Regions from separate parts of the Achromobacter animicus genome, predicted to be linked through region 2. Evidence: riboswitches for the same ligand, from Rfam matches in the RefSeq annotation. Region 2 holds a riboswitch; the other holds the start of a gene.

Region 1 (9,308 bases), 1.3 Mb from region 2:
GAATCTGGCTGCCGAGGTGGGGAATGGAGATCAGCAGCGGGGCGGTGCCGCGGCTGAATTGGAAGAGGTCGGTCAAGAGGAAACTCCGGGTGGCAATGGCAATGCGCCGCGGCAGAGCCGCAGGCAACGGGCGCTTGTATGCTAGGCAGCACGGCCCGCTGCGGGAATTGCATCAGTTTAATGGATGCTGATGATTAGCCGCGCCGATGCTCATGGCGATGGCCGCGGCGTGGTCACGGTGAGCGGCGTTCTGGGTCGCGCGGGTCAGCCGCGGCCCGTGGACCGAGTTGCTGGGCCGCGTGAGGTAGAGTAGACGGCGCGCACACTCTAGCGAGCGGACATGATTGATGAACTGATTCAACTGGGCAAGCTCGTCAGCCTGGGTCTGGCGCTGATGCTGCCGCTGGCCAATCCGCTGACGTCCATGACGCTGCTGCTGTCGCTTGGCCAGCAGATACCGTTCAAGGAACGGCAGAAGCAGGTGACCCAGGCGGCGTTCTACGTGGTCGGGATCATGCTGGTGACCTACTACGCCGGCGCGCTGCTGATGCACACCTTCGGCATTTCCATCCCCGGCCTGCGCATTGCGGGCGGACTGATCGTGGTCAGCATCGGCTTTAGCATGCTGTTTCCGTCGGACCAGCCGCGCGCCCTGGAGGCCGAGGCCGCGGCCGACGCGCAGGAGCGCCAGAGCCCCAACATCGCATTCGTGCCTCTCGCCCTGCCCGGCACGGCAGGACCCGGCACGATCGCCATGATCATCAGTGGCGCGTCGTCGGTCGATTCGGCCATTGCACCGGACTATGCGCGTTGGGTGGTGGGCGTAGCCCCGGTCATCGTGTTTGCGCTGCTGGGGCTCTTGTTCTGGGTCTGCCTGCATTTCGCGGGCCGCATCGTCGCCGTGATCGGCAAGAGCGGTGTCGAGGCGATCTCACGCGTGATGGGATTCCTGCTGGTCTGCATGGGCGTGCAGTTCGTCATCAACGGCGTGTTGGAGATCGTGAGCAAGTATCCCGACTTGTAGGTGGCATAGCGTCATGCTTTGCGTCCATGCATGCCGGCGCGGCGCCGGGCAGGCCAGAAAGTCACGCGGATTTTGATTTCACCCCGTTTCGTGAAGCTTGTAGAAACATAATCTACGCTACATTACATTTTTGAATTTTCGCCCTGGGCAGTCATGCTTGCCTGCGGCGGCAGTTTTTGTATGTGCAACATCCTCATTGAAGACAAGATCAGGCAGTGCGCGGTAGCCCGCGAATCCATCACGGTTGACGCGCCGAAGTGCCGATCAAGCTCTTGCGGAACGGCCGCCGCAATCTGCAAGCGTGCGTCATGATGGCCTGGCTACCCTTGATCGTGTTGGGGCTGGTGGTCAGCGGCGTAGTCACCGCCTTGATGCGCGAGCCTGGCGTTCGCCTTTACGACTGGATCGCCACCCGCGCGCGCCGGCCGCAACCGGCTGCCCGGCCGCGTGTCCCCGAAACCGAACGCGAACCATTGACCCAGACAACCTGATCGGCACGCGTATCGGTCCGGCGTCTGCCCTCTCAGCGGCCCGGTCGTTCCAGGCCCAGATGTCCGCGCAGCGTGGCGTGTTCGTAGTCCTTACGGAACAGCCCGCGCTGTTGCAGCACCGGCACCACCTGCTCCACAAAGTCGTCGATGCCGCCCGGCAGTGACGGGGGCATCAGGTTGAAGCCGTCGGCGCCCTCGTTCCTGAACCAATGTTCCATCCGGTCCGCGATCTGCTCCGGCGTGCCCACCATCGTGCAGTGCCCGCCGCCCGCGGCCAGCCGGCCAAGCAACTGGCGCACGGTGGGCTGCTCGGTTTCGATGATGCGCAGGATGGTGCCGTAACGGCCTTTGGGGCCGGTGAACTCGGACAGCGGGGGCAGGGGCGGCACGGGCGCGTCCAGTTCCCAGCCCGAACAATCCTGCAGGACGAACGTGCCAAGTTGGCGCAATGAGGCGTCCGCGGGCAGGAGTTCGTCCAATTCGCGCTGCTTGGCGCGGGCCTCGGCTTCGGTCGAGCCGACATAGGTCACGAGGCCCGGCATGATGGGCACGAACGCGTCGCGGCCAGCTGCCCGGACACGTTGCTTGATGTCGCGGTAATAGGACTGCGCGGCGGGCAAGTCGTAAGCCACGGCATAGATGGCTTCCGCGCGGCGCGCCGCCAGATCGCGGCCCTGATCCGAGGCGCCCGCCTGGAACAGCACCGGATGCCCCTGCGGCGGTCGCGGCACGGTAAGCGGGCCGTCCACCAGAAAGTGTTCGCCGTGGTGATCTATCTTGTGTAGGCGGTCCGGCACGCCGAAGTGGCCGTTGCGGTCGATGACCAGCGCCTCGTCGTCCCACGAGTCGAACAGCCTCAGCGCAACGTCGACAAATTCCTCGGCGCGCGCGTAGCGCCAGTCGTGGCCGGGCATGGCTTCGTAACCGTGATTGCGCGCCTCGGCGTCGAACATCGAGGTCACCACGTTCCAGCCCATGCGACCGCCCGAAATGTGATCCAGCGAGGCCACCATGCGCGCCGCATGAAAGGGCGTGAAGAACGTGCTGGACACCGTGCTGATCAGGCCGATGCGGGTGGTGGCGCGGGCGATCGCGGCCATCGTGGTGAGCGGTTCGAGATACCAGCGCGGCCCGTCGCCGATGTTGTCCATCGACTGGCCGTCGGCAAAGAAAATGGCGTCGAGCTTGCCGCGCTCGGCCGTGCGGGCCAGGCTTTCGTAGTAGCTGATGTCGCCCAGCCGCTCGGCCGCCGAGTCCGGGTGGCGCCAGGCCGCGCGATGGTGGCCGCAGCCGAAAATGAACAGGTTCAGGTGCATCATGGCGATCAGCTCGTCGATTGCTTCATCAGTTGCGTCATCAATTGCGTCATTGATTGCGTCATTGACTGCCGCGTCCGGCACGCCCGCGGGTGCCGCAAGCGGGCGAACTTAGCATAAAACGGCGGGCGGGCGCCGTTGCGGTCGGCGGGGCTCGCGCGGCCGCGGCGCCTGCCCGGCATACCCGGCCCAACGTTTCTCACGCCGCGCGTTGACATCGCCGCGCCGCTCTCCTAACCTTGCGGCAATTCCTGGGGGAGCCCTGTACGGGCTGAGATTCCGCGTCAACGCGGTAACCCTTTGAACCTGATCCGGGTAATGCCGGCGAAGGGAAGGACTCCGCAAGTCTCTCGCGCGCCCTCCCTGATTCCATTCATCTTGCGGCCTCCCTGACGGCGGGCCGCCGCGTTACGCGTCCGGCCTCAGGCCGCCCGCGGGAGGACCGACCTTCATGTTGACCCAAACCACTGCCCTGGTATGGCTGCTGCTGTTCTCGGGCGGCTTCGCCGTGGCCAGCGTGCTGTACACCCGGCGCAAGCGCGGCACCCTGGAAGACTACATCGTCGCGCGCAACAGCCAGGGGTCGTTTGGCACGATCCTGACGCTGATGGCGTCCACGCTGGGCGCATGGATTCTCTTTTCGCCGGCGCAGGCCGCAACCTGGGGCGGGCTGGCCGCCGTGATCGGCTACGCGCTCGGGTCGATGTCGCCGCGCCTGGTCATGATTCCGCTGGGCCGGCGCATGCGCGAACTGATCCCGCACGGTCACACGCTGACCGAATTCCTGATGGCGCGCTACGGCCGGCCCATGTACGGCCTGGCGCTTTTCATCATGCTGTTCTACCTGTTCATCGCGCTGTCGGCCGAGGTTACCGCCATTGCCAAGCTGGTCGCGATGCTGGCGCCCGTGCCCCTGTGGGCCACCGCCGCCATCGTGATGGGGACGACCTTGCTCTACACCACCTACGGCGGCCTGCGCTCGTCCATCTTCACCGATCAGGTGCAGATGTTGATCATCGTGCCGCTGCTGGTGGTGCTGTGCGTCGTCGGCTGGCAGGCGGCCGGTGGCGCATTGCCCACTATCGAAGCCCTGCAGGCCAAGGCGCCGCAACTGCTGGACCTGACCGACCCGGTGGGCGTGAAGGCGGGGCTGACCTTCTTTGTCGCCATTTTGCTGACCGGCATCTTCCATCAAGGCAACTGGCAACGCATCTACGCCGCCCGCGACACCCGCACGATGCGCAACGGCTTTCTGCTGGGCGGCGTGCTGGTGGCGCCGTTCATCTTTTTGATGGGCCTGTTCGGCCTGGCGTTCGTCGGTTTGGCGCCCGAGGGCGACAGCTCGATCGCGCTGTTCAGCGTCATCATGCCGCACGCCCCGGCGTGGTTTGTCATCGCCCTGATTCCGCTGGGCCTGTCCCTGGTCATGAGCACCGCCGACACCGCCATCAGCGCGGTGTCCAGCATCATCGCGGTCGACCTGCGCCGCCTGATGCCCAACGCCGGCGGCGCCACCATGAAGCGCCTGGCGCGGTGGCTGGTGCTGCTGATGGCGATCCCCGTGATGATCGTGGCGTCGCAAGGCTACAGCGTGCTGTACCTGTTCCTGCTGGCCGACCTGCTGTGCTCGGCCGCCGCCTTCCCGGTGTTTTACGGGCTTTTCAGCCGCAAGCACGATGGATTCACGGCGACCACGGCCACCATCACGGGGCTGATCGCCGGCCTGTTCTTCTTCCCCGCGCCGGGGGATAAGCCGACCTTCCTGCTGGAATCGTTCCTGCTGGCGGCGTTTGTGCCGGTGGTGACGACGGTGCTGATCCGGCTGGTGATGCGCGGACGGAAGGAGTTTGATTTCTCGACGCTGAGCGCGGCGGTGCGGCGGTTGGATAAGGAGACGGTTTGAGGGGGGGGCAGGCAGAGCCGCGTAAACTCGCAGATTGTCCGAAATTTGCCTACAAATTTCGGACAGCCCTCAACTTATAAGGATGATTCGGGGGACGTCGGGTGGAAGCAGCTCAAAGGTCCGGAAATCTGCGTGTAGAGCGCTTTGGTCTAAACACCAAAGGCCGCGATCTCGCCGTTGGCGACATTCACGGCCATTTCGGCCGGCTTGAAGCCGCGCTTGCCGCAGCCCGGTTTTCCCCCGAGCATGACCGCTTGTTCGCCGTCGGCGATCTCGTCGATCGCGGGCCAGAGTCCCCCGAGGTGCTGGCTTGGCTGGAGCGCCCCTGGTTTCACGCGATCTGCGGGAATCACGACCTCATGACGTGGCGGCGCGCCATGAACAACCCCATTCCCGACGTGGATCATCGCCTCCATGGCGGGGAATGGCTGGACGCGTGCGATGGCGACACCCAGGTCCGCATCGCTACATGCCTGAATGCCTTGCCGTTGGCCATCGAGGTGGAAACGCCGGGCGGTGTCGTCGGTCTGGTGCATGCCGACTTTCCCTATGACGATTGGCAAGCCATTCATGGCGCCGGCTTCAGTCTGGACGATGAAGACGCGTGCCTGTGGTCCATCGACCGCTATCGAACGCAATATGCCAAACCTGTCCGAAACGTCCGTGCGGTGGTCCACGGACACATGACGCTGCGCAAGCCGGCGCAGTTGGGCAATGTGTATTACATCGACACGGGAGGTTGGCAGGACGGGGGGCGGTTCACGCTGCTGGATCTGCACACGTTGAAGCCTTGCCGGTGAAACGGCCTAGCGCCGTCGCGCTTGCCGTTCCGTAGGCGGGCTGTAGGTTCCACCTACGGGCCGTAGAGATCCTGCCCGTAGAAACAAAAAAGCCTTGGCACACAAAGTGTCCAAGGCTTTTCCGTCTGGAATTTGGTGGAGCGGAGGAGGATCGAACTCCCGACCTTCGCATTGCGAACGCGACGCTCTCCCAGCTGAGCTACCGCCCCAAATCAAGCAAGACCAGAAATATACAGGAATTCCCCCCGGCTGCGCAACACGCGCCGGCGCCGATATTTTTCAGACAAATGCGAGCGTGGCGATGACCGGCGCGTGGTCCGACGGTTGCTCGTTGCGGCGGGGTTCTTTGTCGATCACGCAGGCGGTGCAACGCTTGACCAAGGGGGCGGACAGCAGCACGTGGTCGATGCGCAGGCCGGCGTTGCGGCGGAACGCGAATTGGCGGTAATCCCACCACGTGAACGACTTTTCCGGCTGCTCGAACAGGCGGAACGAGTCGGTCAGGCCCACGTCGATCAGCGAGCGCAAGGCCTGGCGTTCGGGTTCGGACACGAGGACCTGGCCTTCCCACTTTTCGGGGTTATGCACGTCTTCGTCGGCGGGCGCGACGTTGTAGTCGCCCAGCACGGCCAGGCGGGGGAATTGCTTGATCTCTTCAGCCAGCCATTTGCGCATGGCTTCAAACCATTCCAGCTTGTACGCGTACTTGTCGGACCCGACCGACTGGCCATTGGGGCAATAGGCGCACACGACGCGCACGTCGCCTTCGGGGCTGGGGAGGGTCAGGGCCAGGACGCGCTGCTGCGGGTCTTCAAAGCCGGGGATGTTGCGCACCATCGTCGTGCCGGGCACGCGGGAAATGATGGCGACGCCGTTGTAGGTTTTCTGGCCGGCCCACACAGCGTGGTAGCCGGCTTCCTTGAATGCCGCCTCGGGGAACTTGTCGTCGGTGAGCTTGAGTTCCTGGATGCACAGCACGTCGACGGGATTGGCGGCGAGCCAGTCGAGGACCTGTTGCAGGCGCACATTCAGGGAGTTGACGTTCCAGGTGGCGAGTTTCATGTTTTGTTCAGATGTTTGTTTACGCGGCTCTCGCGGCATCGCGTCGGCGTGACGGGCCGATGGCTTCAAATCCGGCTTCGATGGTGTCGTTGAAACGAGAGCAATTCGGGGGGGCGAGGCCGCCCCATGCAGATGCGGAATGATACCGCGCCGCCATGACGCGCTTTTTTGCCCGGCCTGCGCATATTGGGTGTCTGACACCCGCGGGAGGCGATCGCCAGTTCGGGGCAGCGTCTCATTGGGGTGTCAGACACCGGCCAACGAAGCGCCACCGCCGCGCAAGGTGTCTGACACCCGCAAGAAAAAACCCCGATTCCTGCGAATCGGGGTTTTGGCTTTTGCTATTCGCTGATGTGATTGAACTCAACCGATCCCGGCTCGATTCCGCCGCGCCGCAGCCGGCCGTCGACATCTTCCGGATTTCCGCCCGCCGCGTCCGCCGCCGGCAGGTCCAGCCAATTCGCCAGTTCCTGCTTTGCCTGCTGCGTCTCGGATATCCCGCCATTGACCAGCGCCACGCCGTCGCTGCCGTCGAGCTTTCGATAACTGATCTGTGTCTTCATCTTGCCTCCTGGGTTGCGGTGGATTTGCCGGTCCACCGTAACACACGACGCATTAGCGTCATCCGGGGGGCTTCCCGGATGCGGCGATCAACCCTTCACCAGTCCGCCGTCGACAATCAGGTTCTGCCCGGTCACCGCGCGCGACCAGGGGCTGGCGAAGAACAGCACGGCATCCGCAAATTGCTCTGGCGTGGTGACTTCGCGCAGCGGGGTGCCGGCGGCGATCATCTCGAAGACGGCGTCGGGGGTGGCGGCCGAGGCGTCGGTGGTGCGCAGCAGGCCGCCGGACACCATGTTGACGGTGATGCCGTCCGCGCCCAGTTCGTGGGACAGCGTGCGGGTGAAGGCGAGCAGTGCGGCTTTGGCAGCGGTGTAGTCGTGGTACGGCACGACCGGGTTCTGGACCAGGTTGGTGCCGACGTTGATGATGCGGCCGCCGCCGGCGGCGCGCATGCCGGGCAGGGCGGCCTGCGTGGTGTTGAGCGCCGCGCGCACGCTGCCTTCGATCTGGGCGTTCATCTGCGCCCAGTCCAGCGTGTCGGCGTGAGGGCGGGCGTCGCCGTTGAACTGGAAAGCGGGCAGGGCGTTGTTGACGATGGTGCTGACCGGCTGGCCAAAGTGCTGGCTGGCGCGGGCGACCAGGGCGGCGACGGCGGCGGGGTCGCGCACGTCGGCTTGCACGGCCAGGGCGCGGTCCGGGGCGGAAGCCGCCAGAGCCTCGGCGCGCTCTGCGCTGTTCAGATAGTTGATGACGACCTTGGCGCCTTCACGCAGGAAGGCCTGCGCGATGGCGGCGCCCAGGCCGCGGCTGGCGCCGGTGACGATGACGAGTTGCTGGTTCAGGTTCAGTTGCGGGCGTTGCGATGACATGGGGTACGGCTTCCTGCTCAATGTTCCGAGCCGCTGTTGAGCATGCGGCTGCGGGCTTTTTCGATATGGGCGCGCATGACGTTGCGCGCGCCCTCGGCATCCTGATCGCGGATCAGTCTGTAGATGTGGCGGTGTTCGTCGATGGCGGCGCGCGTGCGCTTCCAGGGTTCGCTGTGGACCAGATGGCGCATGACGTTCACGGCGTGGCTCACGTCGTATTCCAGGGACTTGAGCACCTGCACGAAGCGCTGGTTGCCCGTGGCCGTGGCAATGGCGCGGTGAAAGCCATAGTCGTGATGGTGCGCGATGGCGCCGGACGCGTCGGCCTCTTCGTAGCCGGTCAGCATGCGGTCCATTTCCTGCAGGTCTTCGGGTGTGCGGCGCAGTGCGGCCAGGTGCGCGCATTCGGGCTCGATCACCATGCGCAGTTCCAGGCCTTCCAGGATGTGGCCCACGCGGCGCGCGGGGTCCACGGCGGGCATGCCGCCCATCAGGTCCGGTTTGGACTTCACGTAGGAGCCCGATCCGCGGATCGAGTCCACGAGCTGGTCTTCACGCAGCCGGTCCAGCGCCTGGCGCACGACGGGCCGCGACACTTCAAAGAGCGCGGCCAGTTCCAGTTCGGTCGGCAGCTTGTTGCCGGGGGCAATCTTGCCGGTGGCGATCGCATAGAACAGGCTTTCGTAGACGCGCTCGGCAAAGCGCTCGGCGCGGACATAGCCCAGGCCTGACGCCACCTCGGCCAGCACGTCCAGTTCGGGACGGGGGCGGGCAGCCGCGGCCAGCAGCGATTCAAGCTGCGGGTCACGTACGTTGCTCATCGGGCGCTCCTTCAAGTAGGGACAGGTTGTCATGCGGCATGACTAACCGTTGGGCCGCTAAGCCCCTGAAATATTAGGGATAACCCGATCATCCAGAAAAATATCCTGAAGGTTGGGATTAAAGCTGTCATTTCAATTGACAAGTTGCGGAGGCCTCCCGTACCTTGCCATTCAAACCACAACGCCCGCGCGCACGACGCGCCGGCGGCGCGGCCAGCCCAGCTGCCGGCAAGCGCACCGAGACATGCAGCTTCCCCCAACCGGCCGTTCGGCCGCTACTTTACTCCGCACATCGTGACTCAGAAGAACTTTATCGCCAACCAATGGGTGGCCGCGGCCACCGGTGAAACCATTCCCGTCCTGAACCCGTCCGATGGCAAGCCTTTCGAGGAACTGGCCCGCTCGAACGAGGCCGACGTGGACCGTGCCGTGCAGGCCGCGCGCCAGGCGTTCGAAGG
Region 2 (9,308 bases):
GGACAACCACCTGCCGCTGCGGCTGGCGGTGAAAGACCTGGTGGCGTTCGGCCGCTACCCCCACACGGGCGGGCGGCTGACGATGGATGACAAGGTCCACATCGATCAGGCCATTGCGTACCTGAACCTGGAGCCGCTGGCGGACCGCTATCTGGATGAGATGTCCGGCGGCCAGCGCCAGCGGGCGTTCGTGGCGATGGTGCTGTGCCAGGACACGCGCTACGTGCTGCTGGACGAGCCCTTGAACAGCCTGGACATGAAGCATGCCGTCGCCATGATGGGCACCTTGCGGCGCGCGGCCGATGAACTGGGCAAGACGGTGGTGCTGGTGCTGCACGACATCAACTTTGCGTCCAGCTACGCGGACCGCATCGTGGCAATGCGGCAGGGGCGGATCGCCCGGCACGGCACGCCGGCGGAATTGATCCGGTCCGACGTGCTGAGCGATCTGTACGAACTGCCGATCGACGTGCATGAGATCGGCGGCAAGCGCATCTGCGTGTACTACCGCTGAGGCGGGGCGCCCCACTACAGGGCGCCCGCCGGATCGAACCGCTTACTGCGTCAGATCGATCGCGTAACGCGACAGCTGCGTCACGGGATCGGGCGTGGCATCAAACACCGACACGTTGGTCACATCATGCGCCGTGGCCATCGCCAGCGTGCCCGGCACCGACGAAAACACCACCGGTCCGGCCAGCGAACTGACCTGCGCGAAACGCCAGCTGCGGTCCAGGCCGTAGGTGGCCAGGTCGAGCGTGGGGTTCTTCTTGATGTAGCTGATCAACACGTCGCGGCTGGCGTCCGGCGCCTGCAGCACGATGTCGCCCTTGCCGCCGGCCAGACCGGGGAAGTCGCCGCCACCGCTGGCGCGGTAGTTGTTGGTCACCACCAGGAATTGCGCATTCAGATCCAGCGGTGCGCCGTTGTACGTCAGCGCCGTGATGCGCGAGCCCTTCGGCTTGGTCACGTCGATTTCATACTGCAGCGCATTGCCGGCCGCATACAGCACGTCGAAGTTGAACGTCGGAAAGCCGGTGTCGATCAGATCCTGCGGTGCGACCTGTGCGGGGTCGATCTGCTTGAACTGCTCGGCCGTCTTTTCCAGCCATTGGCGCACTATGTCGCCGCTGACCCGCACGACTTGCAGCGTGTTGGGGTACAGGTACAGGTCGGCCGCGTTGTTGATCGCGACGTTGCCTTGCTTCACATACGTGAAGTCGCCGGGACCGTTGCGCCCGCCCTTGAACGGCGCGGCGGCCGACAGGATCGGCAGGCCCGCGTACGACGGGCTGTTCTTGGCGATGTAGTCCGTCAGGTAATCGATCTGCGCCATGTTGACGATCTGCAGCGCGGACACGTCGCCGGCCAACGCGTAGTACGTGGCCATGTCGAACTGGCTCTGGCCGATCGGCGTCTTCACGTAGTCGATCGTCGCGGCGTGCTCGGCTTGAACCAGCTGCTGTGCGGCCGCGTCGGGCGCCACGTAGGTCGCCGGCGTGGATCCGCTTTGCGCGGTCAGGCGAGTGGAGATGCGCTGCACCTGCGTCGCCTCCTTCTGCACCTTCCAGCCCTGGTCATACGCGAGCTTCAGCGTGATCTGGCCGAGGTTGTTGCCCCACTGGCCGGCCTGCACGGTCGGCACGCCATTGATCAGGCCCTTTGCCAGCTCGACACCGGGTTGCCCCGCGAACTGCGATTTCTCGTTCGTGTCGGGGAACAGCAGATGCTGGTGGCCCGTGATGAGCGCGTCGATGCCGGGCACCTGGCTGAGATAGCCCGCGCCGTTTTCCATGTCGGGGCTGTAGGGCGTGGCCAGGTCGATGCCGCCGTGCGCCAGCGCCACCACCAGGTCCGCGCCCGCGGCCTTCATTTCCGGCACGTAGCGCGCTGCGGTCTCCTTCCAGCCCGTGACTTCCACGTGGCCTTCCAGATTCGCCTTGTCCCACTGCATGATGGGCGGCGGTGCGAAGCCGATCACGCCCACCTTGAGCGGCACGTCGATGGACTTGCCCGCGCTGTCGGTGGCGGTGAAGGTCTTTTCAAGCAGCACATAAGGCTTGAAGATCGGCTGCTTGGAGGCCGCCGAGACGACGTTGGCCGACACGAACGGGAACGCCGGCGCCGCGCAATCCTTGGCGCCCGCCGGGTTGGTCTGCGCAGTGCCCTTGGTGATGCCGGCCAGACCGAAGTCCACATTGGTGATCTGCGACAGATAGGGCAGGCCGTAGTTGAACTCGTGATTGCCCATCGTGGCCGCGTCGTACGACAGCAGCTTCATCTGCTTGTAGATCGCGATCATGTCGGAACACTGCACCGGCGACACCAGCGCCTGGTAGTCCGACAGCGCCGTGCCCTGCACCGTATCGCCGTTGTCCAGCAGCAGCGTGTTCGGATACTGCTTGCGCGCATTGGCGATCAGCGTGGCCGTGCGGTCCATGCCGTAGCTCTTGTCTTCGGCAAGCTTGTAGTAGTCGTAACCCAGCACATTGGCGTGCAGGTCGGTCGTGCCCAGAATCGCGAGGTCCAGCGTCGTGCCTTGGGGCACGCTGGCCTGCGGCGGGGTCTCGGGCGCGGTGGTGTCGTCGTCATCGTCATCGCCGCCGCAGGCGGACAGGCCGGCCACCAGCGCAAAGCTGGCGGTCACTGCAAAGATCTTGCGTAGGTTTGGCTTCACCGTCTTTCCTCCGTGTTGAAGGGAGGAATTTTGGGGACGGTGTATGACCTACCCGTGACATGCACGGGGTCAAATCAACGAAGCGGGGATTCGAGAGTCAGGCAATCCGCGTCCAGCGCCGCCAGCGCATCCAGGAACCGCCAGGCGAAAGAACCCGGCCCGTCGGCGTGCACCGCGGCGCGCTCGCCTGCGATGCCAAAGCACGACAGGGCGGCCATCGCCGCCACATAAGGATCGTCCTTCGATACGGCGGCAAAGGCCCCGACCACCGCGCTGAGCGCGCAGCCGGTGGCCGTCACGCGGGGCATCAGCGGCGACCCGCCCGCAATACGTACCGCGCGCGTGCCGTCCGTGACGTAATCGGCTTCGCCGGTGACCGCCACCACGGTTTTGCGGCGCGCGGCGATGTCGTGGGCTGACTGCTCGGCCTGCGCCACGGCGTCGCGGGCGTCCACGCCCTTGCCGGCGCTGTGGCCGCCGGCCAAGGCGATGATCTCGGATGCGTTGCCCCGGATGATGGCGGGTTCAAGGTCCAGCAGTTGTTGGATGGCATCGCGGCGAAAGGCGGTGGCGTGATGCGCCACGGGATCCAGGACCCAGGGGGTGCCGGCTTCTGCCGCAGCTTGCGCGGTCAACAGCATGCTGCGCAGCCAGGGCGAAGACAGCGTGCCGATGTTGATGACCACCGCGCCGGCAAAGCGGGCGAACTCGGGCGCTTCTTCCTCGGCATGCACCATGGCAGGCGATGCGCCGATGGCGAGCACCGCATTGGCCGCGTAGTTCATGGAGACGAAATTGGTCAGGCACTGCACCAGCGGCGCGTCGCGGCGGACGGCGGCGAGCAGGTCCTGAGACTGGTGGGCGAGGGAATGCAGGTCGGGATGCGTCATGCCGGGCGGTCTCGGGGCGTGGGACGCGCATGCGAAGGCACACGCACCATCCCTACGCCAGCGTTATCTGGATCAGGTTCGACGGGTCGCCGTGCATCGCCTGCCATGGTGATGGCAGGCCAACGGATTCTCAGCTTCTTGGCGAAGCTCCCCGGGTGGATGGCGTATGTTCCCGGCGGAACCGGGGAGGTGTCAAGCGGCCAATTCGTGCCGGATCGCTTTGCATACTCAATTTGAGGTATTGGCGGGTGCTATGCCTGGTTCACAATCATTGACCCGCCTCTGATCGCCTTGATGAACGCACACGCGACGATATCGGCGGGGCGCCATGACTCCCTATGCAAGCAGGTGACCGCCATGCTGAGTGCAGAACAACTCCAACGCATTTTTCCCAACTGCAAAGCCCCCGCTGCGTGGGCCGACGCATTGGCTCCCGCATTTCAGAAATACGAAATCGAAACGCCGGATCGCATCGCCAGCTTTCTGGCACAAACGGGGGATGAGTCGGGCCAGTACAACCGGATCGAGGAAAACCTCAATTACTCAACTGCCGCGCGGTTGACCAAGGTGTGGCCAAAGCGATTTCCCGATGAGGCGTCGGCCATGCCGTATGTGAACAATCCGCAAGGACTGGCGAATCTGGTGTATGCGAACCGGATGGGCAATGGCGATGCGCAAAGCAACGACGGCTTCCGGTATCGGGGCAGGGGCATCATCCAGCTGACGGGGCGCAGCAATTACGACTCGGCCGGCGACGCCATGGGCGTCAATTTGCTTGAGACGCCCGAGTTGCTGTCCGATCCGAAATGGGCTGCGCTGAGCGCCGGGTGGTATTGGCAGTCGCGCGGGCTGAATGAGTTGGCGGACGACCGTACGCACGACGATGACCTGGAGGATTTCGCCAGGATCACACGGCGGATCAATGGCGGGCTGGTGGGTCTGAAGGATCGTTTCGCGTTGTTCAAGCAGGTTTATGCGGAGCTGATGCGGTGAAGGTGCTGGTCCGCGCCGGCGCTTGGGACAGCCTTGTTCGGCGGCAGTTGGGACATCCGGAATCGTCAGATCACGTATGGCCAGCGTGACTAGGGTTTGCGGACGCATTGAAGAAATTGCACGTCATGCGCCGGCGCATTATTAGTCCGGCCTGCTTACGTAGCCGAAGCCATGCAATACAACGCCCGCCCGGCGCAGGGTGCGGCGGGCGGGCGGCTTCAATACCACGCGTATTGCAGCTTGAGGTGCTTACGTCGCGGCGCGGAAACGATTGCGCAGATCACGGATCTGGTCGTGGTTGCGCAGCACGCCCTGATATTGGCGTTCGACAACAGCGCGCACGTTGTCAGGCAGCGTTTCCTTGAGCGCCTTTTCGTAGTCCGCCTTGGCCACGTCCTCGCCTTTCTCGCATTCCTCGAGCAGCGTCAGATCGGTGCGGCTGGATACCGCCGCCTTGATGTTCGTCCAGCCACGATGCATGGCGCCGGCCACCGTGCCGCTGTCCTCGGGCTCGCCGCCCAGTTGGGTCACCAGGGTTTGCAACTCCGTGGCGCCGGCCGCGCAGTCGCGCGAACGGTTGCGGAACAGCTCCTGCATCTCGGGCGCCTTCGCATCTTCAGCCGCCGCGGCAAAGCCCTTTTCGCCGTTCTTCGACGTTTCGATCAGATTGTTCAGCACCTTGATTACATGTTCAGCCATGTTGGTCTCCTTGGTTTGGAAGGAACAGGCGGCGCAGGCCGCCTGGGAATTGGAGACTCAGCAAGTGGCGTGCCTGGGTGGGGTGCGGCGCAATCAGCGGGGTAAGGGTCTCGGCGCAATCCTTGCGGTCAGCCGCGGTGGACAAGTGCGTTCACTGCGCGATCAGCTGCGTATCTGTCCCCCCTAAGCTGTGGGCTTTCGGGAGGCCGACATCAACGGGCGATCATTCTGTCTGGCATTCGTGGCGGGCGCTGCGTGGGTGCAGATTCTGCCTGCCCTGCCGCCGGCGTACGCGCTGTGGATCCTCGCATGCGGTTGTGCAGGGGCGCTTTTGTTCACGGCGGGGGCAACGCGTCCCCTCACGGCGACCGGGGCAGCGGTGATGGCGGGGTTGTTGGCGGGCGTGCTGAATGCCGCGCTGCAAGCACAGCATCGCCTTGACGATGCGCTGGCGGACGTTCACCAGGATGAGGTGTCGCGTCTAGTCTTGCGCGTGGTGGCGTTGCCAGACGGCGACGCGCAGCGTCAGCGCTTTCTGGCCGAACTGGCTGAGCCGGCACGATCGGGCATCCCGAATCGGATCCAGGTCACCTGGCAGGCGGGCGCCGGCGCCAACCAACGTGTGCCGCAGGTGCTGCCGGGGCAGGTCTGGCGGATGGCGCTGGTGCTGCGCAGACCACATGGCCTGCTCAACCCGGCCGGACCCGACACGGAAGGGCGCATGTTTGCCAGCGGCGTGCGGGCAACCGGCACCGTGCGTGGACAACCTGTGTTGCTGGACGACCGGCCTTGGGCGTCGCCCGGCGTCGCAATTGAACGTGCGCGGCATCACGTGCGCGAAGGCATGCGTGCGGCGCTGGGCGCGCATCGTTATGCGCCGGTGCTGATTGCGTTGGCAATTGGCGATCAGGCTGGTGTGTCGCGCGACGACTGGCGGATATTCAACCGCAGCGGCATCACGCATCTTGTGTCGATCAGCGGCATGCATGTGACATCGATTGCGGGCATTGGCGGTCTGCTCGCGTCGGCGCTGTGGCGACGTCTGCGCTGGCGGGGAGTGGGAATGGCGGAGCGCATGCCGGCCCGCATCGCCGGCGGGGCGGTGGCCGCGTTGGTTGCGCTGTTGTATTGCCTGCTTGCGGGGTGGGGCGTGCCGGCGCGCCGCACGTTCTTCATGTTGCTAGTGGTGCTGGCGGCGGCGTTGTCTCGGCTGCCGTTGTCGGGCGGCCGTGTGCTGGCTTGTGCAGCGGCCGCCGTCGTGGCGCTGGACCCGTGGGCGCCAATGGCAGCGGGCTTCTGGTTGTCGTTCGGCGCGGTGGCGGTGCTCTTGCGCATCGCAGCCGCGCCGATTGATGTCGACGCCGGCTGGCGCGCGCGCTGCGCGACGCGGTTGGGGCAGGCCGTGCGCGTGCAATTGCTGGTGACGATTGGGCTGATGCCGTTGCTGGCATATCTGGTGCATCAGGTGTCGCTGGGCTCGCCTTTGGCCAATGCCGTGGCCATACCCGTTGTGACCTTTATCGTGACGCCGCTGGCGTTGCTGTGCGCGGCGCTGTCGTGCCTGCCGGGTGCCGAGACGTTGGCGGCGTGGGCGGGGCAGGCAGGACTGGACGCTTTCGACCTCACCATGGTGCCCGTGGCGTGGGTGGGCAACGCAAGCTGGGCCAGCGTGCCGGTTGCGGCCGCTGGGTGGATGTGGCTGCTGCTGGCGGTCGCGGGCATGGCGTGGGCGTTGCAGGCACGCGGGTGGCCGGGGCGTCATCTGGGATGGGTCTGCATGTTGCCGTTGCTGTTCTGGCGGCCGGACAAGCCCGAACCCGGCTACTGGCGCATGAGCGCGATGGACGTAGGGCAGGGCAGCGCGATCCTGGTGGAGACGGCCAATCAATCGCTGCTGTTTGACGCCGGGCCGCGCAGCTATGGCGGCAGCGATGCGGGCGAACGGGTGGTCGCGCCATTCCTGCAGTCCCGGGGGATCGGACGGCTGGACGTGCTAGTGCTGTCGCACGCGGATATGGATCATGTTGGCGGCACGCGTGCGGTGCTGGCGGCGGTGCCGGTAGCGCGCAGTTATACGTCTTTCGATCTGCCGGCCTACGTGCGGCGGGACGCCCGCATGTGGCCGGACGTGGGCAACGCGCAGCCGGTCTTGCCCGATGAGATGGTGCGGTGCGAACGGGGAGGGCGCTGGGAGGCCGATGGGGTGGTATTCACCTTCCTGCATCCGGGGCCGTCAGAACGCACAGGAAAGGCGGATGACCGCAATGCCGACAGTTGTGTGCTGCGCGTGGACGGCAAGGAGCATTCGCTGTTGCTGACGGGAGATGTTGGTGTGGCGCAGGAGCGGGCGCTGGTCGAGCAAGGGCTCGCGAATGCCGACGTCGTCCTGGCGCCGCATCACGGTTCGTCGTCATCGTCGAGCCGTGAATTGGTGGCGGCGGCGCAGGCCAAACACGTCATCGCGCAGGCCGGGCACCTGAATCGATTCAAGCATCCGGCGCGGGCGGTGGAGTTGCGGTGGATGCGGGCTGGCGGAAGGTTCTGGCGCAGCGACAAGGACGGGGCGGTGATGGCGGAAGCGACGCCGCGGGGGTTGACTGTGTGGGGCCAGCGGGAATCGGCGAAGCGGTACTGGTACGGCAGGTAGATATCGCATGCAAAGGTCGTCAGGGCATTCGCCATGCACCGAGTGCGCCGCGACGCGGCAAGCATTGATGCGCCCCACATCGGAAGAGTCGGCGGGCCGCAAGCGAAGAGTCGATGCTACCGGGTTCGTGTGGCGGGGAATCCTGGTGGCGCGTCGCCATTGAAATGAAACCGGATGGGCAGCGTCAGGTCCTTCCGGTCTTCTGCCATGTCGGCAGAGAAGGGCAGTAACGTGCCGTTGCGCCGGATCATGCCGAGCGTCGCCTCATCCACGGCGGCGCTGCCCGAAGATTCCACCAACTCGACCGTGTCGATCGCCCCGTCGCGAAGGACGGCGATTCGAACCTTGAGCACCACAGGAGAGCTCATCTCGCGGGTAGCCGCCGGGAGCCTGATGCCGCGCAGGATCTTTTGACTGACAGCCTTTTGCCATTCGGCCTGAGTGGCCGGCGATTGCGCCGAGGCAGGCGCTGCAAGGCAAAGCAAAAGGGCAGCCATGCTGGCCGCGCGGACTCGCCAATTCATTGCGCGGGCTCCTGTTTGACCGGATCCGGCGAAAAGCGGGATCTTCCGCCATGGAGCATAACGCGCTGGCAAGCGCCTGGCCGTTGCCCGGCATCACCAGGGTGCCAGACACCCGGGAATATAAAATTCGAGCCATGCGCCTGTGCTCGTGCCGCGGGCTGCACAATAGCCGTCGAATCGGCGCCGCCGAACTCTCCCGCTGACGCAAAATCCAAATGAATTTCAAAAGCCTTGAGGTCTTTTACTGGGTGGTCAACTTCAGCAGCTTCAACAAAGCTGCGGCAAAGCTGCACACCACTCAGCCAGCAGTCTCACAACGCATTGCGGCGTTGGAGAAGGAACTGGGTATCAAGGCGTTGGACCGGACGTCTCGCGCGGTAAAGCTCACCGCGAAGGGCCGCGTCCTGTATGGGTACGCCGAGCGTTTCATGGCGCTGCATTCGGAAATGATGCTGAAGGTCGCCGAAGAGCAGGCGATCAGCGGAGTCATTCGCTTGGGCGTTGCGGAAACCATCGTTCATACCTGGCTGGTGGAGTTCCTGGAGCAATGCCGCAAACGCTATCCCAATGTGATCATCGATTTTGTCGTGGATATCACGCCCACCCTGCGCGAAAACTTGAAGTCGGGCGAGTTGGACATGGCCTTCCTGCTCGGGCCTTTGAATGACGATGTGCTGATTGAAAAGCCGCTTTGCAGCTACGAACTCAACTTTCTTTCGGCGCCTTCGCTGAAAGTGGGGAAAGAACCTTTGTCGAATAGCGAGGTAGCGCGACATCCTCTGATCACTTTCCCCAAGCGGACCTACCCGTATACGTTTCTGCATCGGGAACTGACCACCCCCGAGCATGGCGCGCCTCGGATCTTCACCAACTGGTCC

The links. Region 2 has a riboswitch for thiamine pyrophosphate ahead of thiM (hydroxyethylthiazole kinase). Riboswitches for the same ligand answer to the same signal wherever they lie in the genome.
Region 1: another riboswitch for thiamine pyrophosphate. It lies ahead of AB3147_RS10655 (sodium:solute symporter family protein); the one in region 2 lies ahead of thiM (hydroxyethylthiazole kinase).

Annotation. Positions count from the first base shown of each region.
Region 1 covers NZ_JAYGJK010000001.1:2,361,589-2,370,896, forward strand. Annotated here, with positions in the region: gene hutG (N-formylglutamate deformylase) at 1-76, opposite strand, end outside; gene AB3147_RS10640 (MarC family NAAT transporter) at 341-1,024, shown strand; gene AB3147_RS10645 (hypothetical protein) at 1,333-1,515, shown strand; gene AB3147_RS10650 (LLM class flavin-dependent oxidoreductase) at 1,548-2,834, opposite strand; TPP riboswitch at 3,075-3,181, shown strand; gene AB3147_RS10655 (sodium:solute symporter family protein) at 3,283-4,734, shown strand; gene AB3147_RS10660 (metallophosphoesterase) at 4,836-5,534, shown strand; tRNA gene AB3147_RS10665 (tRNA-Ala) at 5,668-5,743, opposite strand; gene xth (exodeoxyribonuclease III) at 5,814-6,596, opposite strand; gene AB3147_RS10675 (hypothetical protein) at 6,938-7,159, opposite strand; gene AB3147_RS10680 (3-oxoacyl-ACP reductase) at 7,247-8,029, opposite strand; gene AB3147_RS10685 (FadR/GntR family transcriptional regulator) at 8,047-8,850, opposite strand; gene AB3147_RS10690 (aldehyde dehydrogenase family protein) at 9,142-9,308, shown strand, end outside.
Region 2 covers NZ_JAYGJK010000001.1:3,621,547-3,630,854, reverse strand. Annotated here, with positions in the region: gene AB3147_RS16410 (iron ABC transporter ATP-binding protein) at 1-514, shown strand, start outside; gene AB3147_RS16405 (5'-nucleotidase C-terminal domain-containing protein) at 557-2,677, opposite strand; gene thiM (hydroxyethylthiazole kinase) at 2,752-3,567, opposite strand; TPP riboswitch at 3,599-3,731, opposite strand; gene AB3147_RS16395 (glycoside hydrolase family 19 protein) at 3,925-4,560, shown strand; gene AB3147_RS16390 (PA2169 family four-helix-bundle protein) at 4,810-5,259, opposite strand; gene AB3147_RS16385 (DNA internalization-related competence protein ComEC/Rec2) at 5,471-7,906, shown strand; gene AB3147_RS16380 (TonB family protein) at 8,023-8,430, opposite strand; gene AB3147_RS16375 (LysR family transcriptional regulator) at 8,646-9,308, shown strand, end outside.